DNA from 3 places in the Kitasatospora sp. NPDC057512 genome. Region 2 is predicted to be linked to each of the others. Evidence: riboswitches for the same ligand, from Rfam matches in the RefSeq annotation. Region 2 holds a riboswitch; each other region holds the start of a gene.
What was found. A riboswitch is a leader RNA that binds a small molecule or an ion and turns the genes downstream of it on or off. The one in region 2 is predicted to bind cyclic di-AMP.

Region 1: linked by a shared signal. The riboswitch ahead of ACFU6K_RS11080 (NlpC/P60 family protein) and the one ahead of ACFU6K_RS24595 (transglycosylase family protein) in region 2 are both predicted to bind cyclic di-AMP.
Region 3: linked by a shared signal. The riboswitch ahead of ACFU6K_RS07220 (transglycosylase family protein) and the one ahead of ACFU6K_RS24595 (transglycosylase family protein) in region 2 are both predicted to bind cyclic di-AMP.

What each region holds. Positions count from the first base shown of each region.
Region 1 covers NZ_JBHVET010000117.1:11,541-14,805, reverse strand. The annotation lists gene ACFU6K_RS11085 (NlpC/P60 family protein) at 1-538, opposite strand, end outside; gene ACFU6K_RS11080 (NlpC/P60 family protein) at 765-1,880, opposite strand; cyclic di-AMP (ydaO/yuaA leader) riboswitch at 1,891-2,044, opposite strand; gene ACFU6K_RS11075 (NlpC/P60 family protein) at 2,382-3,265, opposite strand, start outside.
Region 2 covers NZ_JBHVET010000413.1:244-3,508, forward strand. The annotation lists gene ACFU6K_RS24590 (hypothetical protein) at 1-57, opposite strand, end outside; gene ACFU6K_RS24595 (transglycosylase family protein) at 263-1,642, opposite strand; cyclic di-AMP (ydaO/yuaA leader) riboswitch at 1,634-1,820, opposite strand; gene ACFU6K_RS24600 (hypothetical protein) at 2,252-3,211, opposite strand.
Region 3 covers NZ_JBHVET010000063.1:3,355-6,619, reverse strand. The annotation lists gene ACFU6K_RS07225 (cytochrome P450) at 78-1,454, shown strand; cyclic di-AMP (ydaO/yuaA leader) riboswitch at 1,676-1,844, shown strand; gene ACFU6K_RS07220 (transglycosylase family protein) at 1,850-2,755, shown strand; gene eno (phosphopyruvate hydratase) at 3,099-3,265, shown strand, end outside.

The DNA of each region.
Region 1 (3,265 bases), on a different contig from region 2:
TGTCGGCGAGCGAACGGCGGGTCCGGTCCAGCTCGGCGAGCTTGTCGGCCGCCTCGGTGCGGCGCTGGTCGAGCCGGCGCTGGCGGGTGATCAGCTCGTGCAGGGTCTCCTGCTGGCGCACGGCGGCCTGGCCCTGGGTGCGGGCGCGGGCCAGGTAGCCCTCCGGGTCGGGCGAGAGGATGAGCTGGGCGGTCTGGGTCATCCCGCCGCCGCGGTACTCGGCCCCGGCCACCATCGCCAGGTCGCCGCGCAGCCCGTTGAGCTGGTCCTGGGCGAGGGCGATCTCGCCCTGGAGGATCGTGGTCTCGCCCTGGAGCCGCCGCTGGGCCTCCTCCGCGGCGTTGAACCTCTCGGACGCCTGCTCGGCCTCGTCGTACAGCTGCTCGACCTGGGTCTTGACGTCCTGACGGTCCGCCGGGTCGGGGCTAGCGGGGGCCGCCTGGGCGCTGCCTCCGGTGGCCACGCCCAACGCGGTGGCGGCGGCCGCGGTCAGCACCAGCGCCCGGGTGAGCAGTTGGGAACGGCGGTGCACGGGCATGGCGGCAGCGGCTCCAATCCTGCGGCGCGGCCCCGCCGCCGCACCGGGAAGGGCGGCCGTCGAGCGGGAGTCCGGTGGCAGACGTTAGCGAGTCCGGGCAAGCGAGTCCAAACCCCTCCCAACCCGAATATTCACTCCCCAATCGGACATCAGATCGAGCCGCCGGAAAAGCCGCAGGCCCGGCCTCCCCTGGGGGAGACCGGGCCTGGAGACGTCCGAGCGGGGATCAGACCCGCACGATGCCGGTCAGCGGCATGTTGGTGACCGCCTCGTAGCGCACCGACGCGCCCGGCTTGGGAGCGTGCAGCACCTGGCCGTTGCCGGCGTAGATGCCGACGTGGTGGGCGTCCGTGTAGAAGATCAGCAGGTCGCCGGGCTGGGCCTTGGAGAGGTCCGTCCCGAGCCGGGCGCCGGCCGAGGCCTGCGCCTGCGAGGTGCGCGGCAGCGACACGCCGGCCTGGTTGTACGCCCAGACCATCAGACCGGAGCAGTCGAAGGAGCCCGGGCCGGTGGCGCCCCAGACGTACGGGCTGCCGATCTTGGAGGCGGCGGCGGACAGCGCGGCGGCACCGCGCGAGCTGCCGGGGGCCACGTTCACCGGAGCGGTGGTCGTGGGGGCCGAGAGGTTGCCGCGGCTGTTGTCGCGCGAGGCGCGGTCGGCCTGCTGCTGCTGGGCCTGGGCGGCGTCGGCCTTGGCCTTCGCCTCGGCGGCGGCCTTCTCCTCGGCCTGGCGCAGCGCCTGGCGGTCCTGCTCGGTCAGCGTGTTGAGCAGGTCCTGGGCCGCCTTCAGCTTGCCCTGGACCTCGTCCTTGGAGGCCTTCAGCTGCTGGGTGGTCGACTCCAGCTCGGCGAGCTTGCCCTGGGCCTCGTTGCGGTCCTGGTCGAGCTTGCGCTGCTGCTCCTGGAGCTCCTTCAGCTGACCCTTCTGGGTGCTGCCGGCCTGGTTCAGCGCGTCGGCCTGGCTGAGGAAGCTGTCCGGGCTGGAGGAGAACATCAGCTGGACGGTGGGGGATATTCCCCCGTTGCGGTACTGCTCGCCGGCGATCTCGGCGAGGCCGCCCTGGAGCTCGGTGACCTGGGCCTGCTGACGGGCCACCTGGTCCTGCAGGCCGGAGACCTGCTTCTCCAGGTCCTGCTGCTTGGCCTGGGCGGCGTTGTAGTTCTCGGTCGCGACCTCGGCCTGCTCGTTGAGCTGGTCGACCTGCCCCTTGACCTGTTCCTTGGTCGGCTGCGGGTCCGCGTGGGCACCCTGCGCGGAGAGGACGACGGCTGCGGCGGCGACGCCGGTCAGGATCGAGACCCGGGCGCGGCCGGCGGGCTTGGGACGACGATGGGACGCCACGAAGGCGGACTCCTTCTTCCTACGTCCGCCTACCGGGTGAGCTGACGGGTTCGGGCCGGAAGCATGCCCTACGACGCCTCACGGCCGTTCCAGCGGCCGACCTGGCGCCGATTCACCCCGGAGGAACGTGGTTCCCCGGCTCCGCTCCGCAGCGCCCCCTACCACTGGGCTCCCCTGTCGGACAGTCGCTTCGACCTGTCCCGCTGCCTCGCGAACTCGACGGTAACCACCGCCGCCACCCTGGCTGGGCGATCGACAGTGCGGTGGTTCGGAGCATGACCCTAGTAACTGAACCGTGATCGGTTCAAATCCTTGTCAGAAAAAAGACAGAAGATTACCCAAGTTCCTTTGTGAAAATGACCGATGGTGACCATCACTGCACACAAGGCTGATCGGTTCTCACCATGTGGTCGCCGAAGGGCCGGAAACCCGAAACGCCACCCCGAACGGAGGTGGCGCTTTTCACAGGCCCCCGCGGGAGCCCCCGGGCGTGTCGGGCCGTCAGACCCGGCGGATGGTGTTGATCGACATCGCGTCGGCCTTCATCACCTTCACCACGTCACCGGTGTGCGGCGCGTGGACCACCATGCCGTTGCCGATGTACATCCCGACGTGGTGCATGTCGGGGCCGTAGATCACCAGGTCGCCCGGCTGGGCCTGGTCCAGCGAGGGGACCCGGGTGCCGTAGTGGCCCTGCTCCTGCGAGGTGCGCGGCAGCGAGACGCCCGCCTGCCCGTACGCCCAGACCATCAGGCCCGAGCAGTCGAAGGTGGTCGACCCGGTGGCGCCCCACACGTACGGCGAGCCCTGCTTGCTCATCGCCTTGGCCAGCGCCGTGGCCGCGTAGCCGCTGGCCGGCGGCAGGTTGCTCAGGTCGACCCGGTCGCTGCCGCGCGAGGCGCGGTCGTCCTGCGCCTGCTGGGCCCGCAGCGCGGCGCGGTCGGCGGAGCTCAGCGAGTTCAGCAGGTCCTGGGCGGCCTTCAGCTTGGTGTTGACGTCCGCCTTGGCCTGGTTCAGGTCCTTGGTGGTGGTGTCCAGCGAGGCGAGGACGGCGGCCGCCTCGGTCTTCTCCTGGTCCAGCCGGCGCTGCTGGTCCAGCAGCCCCTTGAGCGCCTCGGCCTGACTGGTGCTGGCCTGCTGGACGGTGGAGGCCTTGTCCAGGTAGCCGGACGGGTCCGAGGAGAGCATCAGCTGGACGGACGGGTCGATGCCGCCGCTGCGGTACTGCTCGCCCGCCACCTCGGCGAGGCCGCCCTGGAGCTGGGTCATCTGCTCCTGGCCGCGGGCCACCTGGTCCTGCAGCTGGTCGGCCTGCTTGCGCAGCTGGTCGGCCCGCTCCTTGGCGCCGTTGTACTTCTCGGCCGCCTGCTCCTGCTCCTCCTGGA
Region 2 (3,265 bases):
AAGCATCATCGCGTCGATCGCGAGGTTCGCGTCGAGGGTGACGGTGACCTGGGCCATGTGACTCCTCCTCGGGTGCAGAGCAGCAGCATGCCCGTTGGGGCGGCGATCCACCACGGAACAGGGCGGAACCGCGGCCGGGGAACGTCGGGAACGCCGAAGCCCCCGGGGAGGAGCGACCAGACTCTCCCCGGGGGCGGCGGCGGATGGCCGACGTCCGTCAGCCGTGCGCCGTGGACCCTGCGCCGTGGACCGTGCGCCGTCCTCAGACCCGGCCGGCGAAGTCCGGGGCCCAGTTGGCGATGCTCTGCTCGCGGACGCCCGAGCTCGGGTTGGCGGCCTCGACGTACTTGCCGTTGCCGACGTAGATCGCGACGTGGTAGACGCCGGAGTCCTTGCCGTTGTTGGACCAGAACAGCAGGTCGCCCGCCTGGAGGCTGTCCAGCGAGACGTGGGTGCTGGCGGCGGCCTGGTCGGCGGCGACGCGCGGGACGGAGATGCCCGCGGCGCGCAGTGCGGCCTGGGTCAGGCCGGAGCAGTCCCAGCCGCCGTTGCCGGTGCCGCCGTAGACGTACGCCTGACCGACCTTCGACTCGGCGAAGGAGACCGCGGCGGCCATGCTGCCGGTCGCGGCCGGCGCCTGGGTCTGGGTCTGGGTCTGGGTCTGGGTCTGCGGAGCGGGCTTCGCGGCCGGCTTGGTGGACGGCTTGGCGGCCGGGGCCTGGGGCTGCGCGGTCGGCTGGGCGTTCACGGCACCGCCGTTCGCGGACTGGCCGGACTTCTGCGAGCGGTCGAACCAGGTGAAGTCCGAGCCGGACGTGCCGGCGGAGGACTGGCCGGCCCGGGCCTGGCCGTTGCCGCCGAAGGACAGCTGCTGGCCCGGGTAGATGGTGTCCGGACCCTCGGTCAGGGTGCCGCGGTTGAGGTCGTACAGCCGCTGCCAGCCGCCCTGCACGTTGTGCTGGTCGGCGATCGCGGACAGCCAGTCGCCCTCGACCACGGTGTAGTCGCCGCCCTGGGCCTGCTGCTGGCGCTTCTGCACCCAGTCGCTCCGGTTGCCGGAGGCGGCGGAGTCGGTGGAGGCCTGCGCGTCGCCCTGGGCGGGCACGGCGGGCTTCGCGGCGGGGGTCTGGGGCTGCGCGGGCTTGGCGCTGGGCTTCGCGGCGGGAGCGGCCGGCTTGGCGCTCTGGGCGGGCGCGGCGGGCTTGGCGGCGGTGGAACCCGCCGAGGTGTCAACGGCGGCCGCGGCGCCGCCCTTGGTGAGCCCGGCCTGGACCGAGCAGACCGGCCAGGCGCCGGGGCCCTGCGAGGCGAGGACCTTCTCGGCGACGGCGATCTGCTGGTCCTTGGTGGCCAGGTCGGCGCGGGCCGCGTAGGCCGTGCCGCCGAAGGCGGACCAGGTGCTGGAGGTGAACTGGAGGCCGCCGTAGAAGCCGTTGCCGGTGTTGATGCTCCAGTTGCCGCCGCTCTCGCACTGGGCGACCTTGTCCCAGGTGGCGACGGAGGCGGCCGAGGCGGTGCCCGAGGTGAGGCAGGGGACGGTGAGGCCGACGCCCGCGACGCCGAGGGCGGCGATCACGCGACGGGTACGGCCGGACAGACGGGTGCCGTTGGTGGGCAGCATGAAGACGCGGTCCTCTCCCACGCCTGCGAGGTGAGCTGTCGGATTCGGGCTGGAGTTGCCCGGCCGTGCGGTGAGCACGGCTTCACCCCTAGCCCTGGACCGTTCCGGAGAGCGGTCCGGGGCGACTTACCTGTGGGTCCCCCGCTCCTGCCGTGGTGCGTTTTCGCGCTTCCAGGACATCCGACGGCAGGACTCGGCGTTGCGGATGACCGGGTTCGTGTGGTCACGAACGGGGAGCACGTTAATCAGACTTAAGTTCAAACTGCAAACCACTGTGATGTGCATCACGGTTTAGTGGAAACTGCCAAAATTGCCACTCGCCATGATCGTAAATGATCGTTTTCAAGCAACGCCGCTGTGGAAGTCGACAACTGGCTCTGCCTCAGGAGTAGCGTGACGGAGCGTCGAATCGAGGAGCGGCGCACTCCGGCGGGTGGGGGAGCGGTCGCGATCGGAGCGCGCGAATCCGCGTTCCCGATTTCCTTTCAAATAGCGCCAGAACGGACATTCCACTTCATTGCCGCGTGACTCTCGTACGGGACGGACGGAGTGGCGGGAGTACGCGGAAGGGCCCGGAACGCGATCCGTTCCGGGCCCTTCGGTGCGCGCGATCCGGCGCGCGGTGTCGACTTACTGTCCGGCGTGCCCCTCGGCGGCCGCGTGGGCGCCGCGAGAGCCCTCGACGACCCCCTCGGCCTCGGCGGCGGCCGCCGCCTCCGCCTCGGCCCGCGCCAGGTCCTCCGGGGACGGCGTGGGCAGCGCGGCCAGGTAGGTGGAGGCGATCAGCTGGCCGACCGACGGGTAGGCGCCCAGCGGCGCGGCCGACGGGCAGCCGGTCTCCTCGGCGGCGGTGGCGAGCAGCTCGGAGTCCGCCTCGGGGCCGATCACCAGCGGGGCCAGCGCCGGGCGCTGCGAGCCGGTGTCCTTGAGGTGGTTGACGGCCGCGGCCACCGAGCCGGGCACGTCGAGCGCGGCGGCGACGACCGGCACGGCCAGTCGCGCGGCCAGCAGCACGCCGGTGATGCCGGCCGCGGCGGCCGCGTCCTCGCCGCCGACGGTGGTCAGCACCACGCCGTCCGCGGCGGTCGCGATGGCGAACAGCCGGGCGCGGTCGGCCCGGGCCAGCCCGGCCTCGGACAGCCGGACGTGCACGGCCTCGGCCAGCAGCGGGTGCGGGCCCAGCGGGTCGGTGACGGGCGCGCCGTACTCGGCGGCGAGCGCGTGAAGCCCGGTCAGGAAGGTGTGCGGGCCGGGCACCAGCGGCACCAGGACGGGCATCGGACGCCCGGCCTCGGCGGCCAGGGCCAGCAGCTCGGCCACGGTGCGGTCCTCGTCGCTCGCGCCCGCCGCACCGTCACCGGGGAGGTAGCCGACGGCGGTCTGGACGCCGTTCTGCTCGGTGCGGACGATCGAGAGCAGCTCCTCGACGACCGAGCGGGACTCGGGCCCGGCGGTCGCGGGCACGGCGAGCACCAGGGCCGGGGCGCCGGCCGGGATCTCGGGGCGCTCGGGACGACGGTGGCGCCCCCGCGCACGGGAGCCTGGAGTGCGGACGGGCAGTGGCGCGCCCGGAATGGCTGCGGTGCTCATGCCGGAGATCGTAGGACATCGGCCCGTCCGGCTTGCAGTCGGCTGCCGTACGGG
Region 3 (3,265 bases), on a different contig from region 2:
AGCCACGGAGAAGCGGCAGGGGGAGCGGCGGCCCGCCGGAGGGAGGGCGCGCCCGTCGCACCGGATACGGTCGGTCCATGCCAGCTCAGCCCGACCCCGCCCGGCCCGCCGCCCCGTCGTCCGACGCCCCCGCCCCACAGCTGTTCACCTGGGAGTTCGCCGCCGACCCGTACCCCGCCTACGCCTGGTTGCGCGAGCACTCCCCGGTGCACCGCACCACCCTGCCGAGCGGGGTGGAGGCCTGGCTGGTGACCAGGTACGCGGACGCCCGGCAGGCGCTCGCGGACAGCCGGCTGTCGAAGAACCCGGCACACCACAGCGGGCAGGCGCACCGCACCGGCCGGGTGGGCATCCCGGGGGAGCGGCAGGCGGACCTGATGACCCACCTGCTGAACATCGACCCGCCGGACCACACCCGGTTGCGCAGGCTGGTGTCGAAGGCGTTCACCCCGCGCCGGGTGGCCGAGTTCGAGCCGCGGGTGCAACAGCTCACGGACCGGCTGATCGACGGCTTCGCGCAGCGCGGTTCGGCGGACCTGATCCACGAGTTCGCGTTCCCGCTCCCCATCTACGCGATCTGCGACATGCTCGGGGTGCCGGCCGAGGACCAGGACGACTTCCGCGACTGGGCCGGAATGATGCTGCGACACACGAAGCCGGGCCACGGCGGGGGCCAACGCGGCGGCGTGGGGCGGGCGGTGAAGCGGATGCGGGCGTACCTGCTGGAGCTGATCCACCGCAAGCGGGCGGACCTCGGGGACGACCTGATCTCGGGCCTGATCCGGGCCGGCGACCACGGTGAGCACCTGACCGAGAACGAGGCCGCGGCGATGGCCTTCATCCTCCTGTTCGCGGGTTTCGAGACCACCGTGAACCTGATCGGCAACGGCACCTACACGCTGCTGCGCAACCCGGAGCAGCGCCGGTCGCTGCAGGAGTCGGTGGTGCGCGGGGAGAGCGCGCTGCTGGAGACCGGGATCGAGGAACTCCTGCGCTACGACGGGCCGGTGGAGCTGGCGACCTGGCGGTTCGCGACCCGTCCGCTGACCATCGGCGGGGTGGACATCCCGGTCGGCGACCCGGTGCTGGTGGTGCTGGCCGCGGCGGACCGCGACCCGGCCCGGTTCGCGGCGGAGAACACCCTGGACCTGGCCCGGAAGGACAACCCCCACCTGGGGTTCGGGCACGGCATCCACTACTGCATCGGCGCTCCGCTGGCGCGGCTCGAAGGGCGTGCCGCGCTGGCCACGCTGCTTTCCCGGCTGCCCGATCTGCGGCTCGCGGAAAGCCCGGAGAATCTGCGCTGGCGGGGTGGTCTGATCATGCGTGGCCTGCGCGAACTCCCGGTGGAATTCAGCCCGGAGAGCCGTTCCCCGCACGCTCCTCCGCGCACTCCTCCGCACACCGCTCCGGCCGCCGCTCCGGACGCCTCTTCCGCGCCCCCGACCTGCTGAGATCACGCTGACGGGACGTCGCCGATCGCCCGCCGACGGGGGTGTGAACACCCATCAATCCGGACATAACGCCGCTGTTGGTAGGCGATCGGACACGGGCCGTAATTGTTGTGTGATATCGGTGATATGAGCTTGTGATTGGTCTGATGATCTGTCTACTCTCCCTGGAGTTCGCAGCTGCGGACCTCGTACGCGGAACGCCGAATCCTGCCCGCCGCGTCACGGGAAACCGACCAGAACCCTGGGCAGGGGCGGGGGAACCAGGTTTGTTGCCGTCTCCCCACGGCTTGGGGTGAAGCCGCCCGAGCGGAATCGTTTCCGCGTACGGCGGCCGGGCCACCTCCCGGTCCGAACCCGACAGCTCACCTCGCAGGCGTACGGAGAGGGACCTCTTCATGCTGTTCGTTGGAACTGGCCGTCACCGTCGTCGCACCCAGGCCGAGAAGGCCATCGCCGTCGCCGGTGTGGCCGGCGTCGGACTCGCGATGCCGCTCCTCACGGCCACCGGCGCCTCGGCCGCCCCGGCCTCGACCTGGGACTCCGTCGCCCAGTGCGAGAGCGGCGGCAACTGGAGCATCAACACCGGCAACGGCTTCTACGGCGGCCTCCAGTTCACGTCCAGCACCTGGAAGGCGTACGGCGGCACCGCCTACGCGGCGCAGGCCAACCAGGCCAGCAAGGCCCAGCAGATCTCGGTCGCCGAGAAGGTGCTGGCCTCGCAGGGTCCGGGCGCCTGGCCGGTCTGCTCCCAGAAGGCCGGTCTGACCAAGGGCGGCGCCCCGGCCTCGGTCGACACCTCCTCGGACGCCAAGCCGCAGTCCGCCCCCAAGCAGCAGGCCCCGAAGCCCGCCGCCAAGCCGGCCGAGAAGCCGGCCGCGCAGAAGCCCGCCGCCCAGAAGCCGGCCCAGAAGCCCGCCGCGCAGCCGGTCCAGCAGGTCGCCCCGCAGCAGCAGGCGCAGCCGCAGACCCCGGGCTTCTCCGGCAAGGCCGGCTGGGACGCCGACGCCAAGGTGTACTGGTACCAGAACAACGGCGGCTGGTACTGGACCAGCCACCAGAGCGTCTACCAGCAGTACGCCGGCCAGGCCGCCGCCCAGCCGCAGTACGCCCCGCGCGCCGCGCAGCAGGCCCCGCAGGCCGCCGGCCACGACTACACCGTCCGCGCCGGTGACACCCTGTCGACCATCGCCGCCGCCCAGGGCGTGTCCGGCGGCTGGAGCGCGCTGTACGAGCAGAACCACTCCACCGTCGGCGGCGACCCGAACCTGATCATGCCCGGCCAGGTGCTGCACCTCGGCTGAGCCGCCCCGCCCGACGCCGGGCGCGCCCGCGGCCGGTAGCCCCGTAGGACCGGGGGCGCCCGCCGCCGCGCCGGAGCGCTCGGCGCCGACGCCGCTCCACCCCGTCGTCCGAAGGGGGCCGGTCCTACCGGTCCCCTTCGTCCGCATTCGCCCGCTCCGGTGGGACAAGCTGGGACAAGCAGGTGAACTACCGGTGGGTAGCAGGGCCACACGCTGAGACGGGACCGAGGCCGACGTGGCCACGGCAGCCCGGGCGGTTAGGCTCTGGTCGTAACGACTCCGCAATCGTCCAGCTGACAGCACCACCGTCAGACCGGACCCTGCTCTCGCAAGGAGATGCCTCGTGCCGTCCATCGATGTCGTCGTAGCCCGTGAGATCCTCGACTCCCGCGGCAACCCCACGGTCGAGGTCGAGGTCGGCCTCGACGACGGCAGCACGGGTCGTGCCGCTGTCCCGTCGGGTGCCTCCACCGGCGCCTTCGAGGCGCTGGAGCTGCGCGACGGCGACAA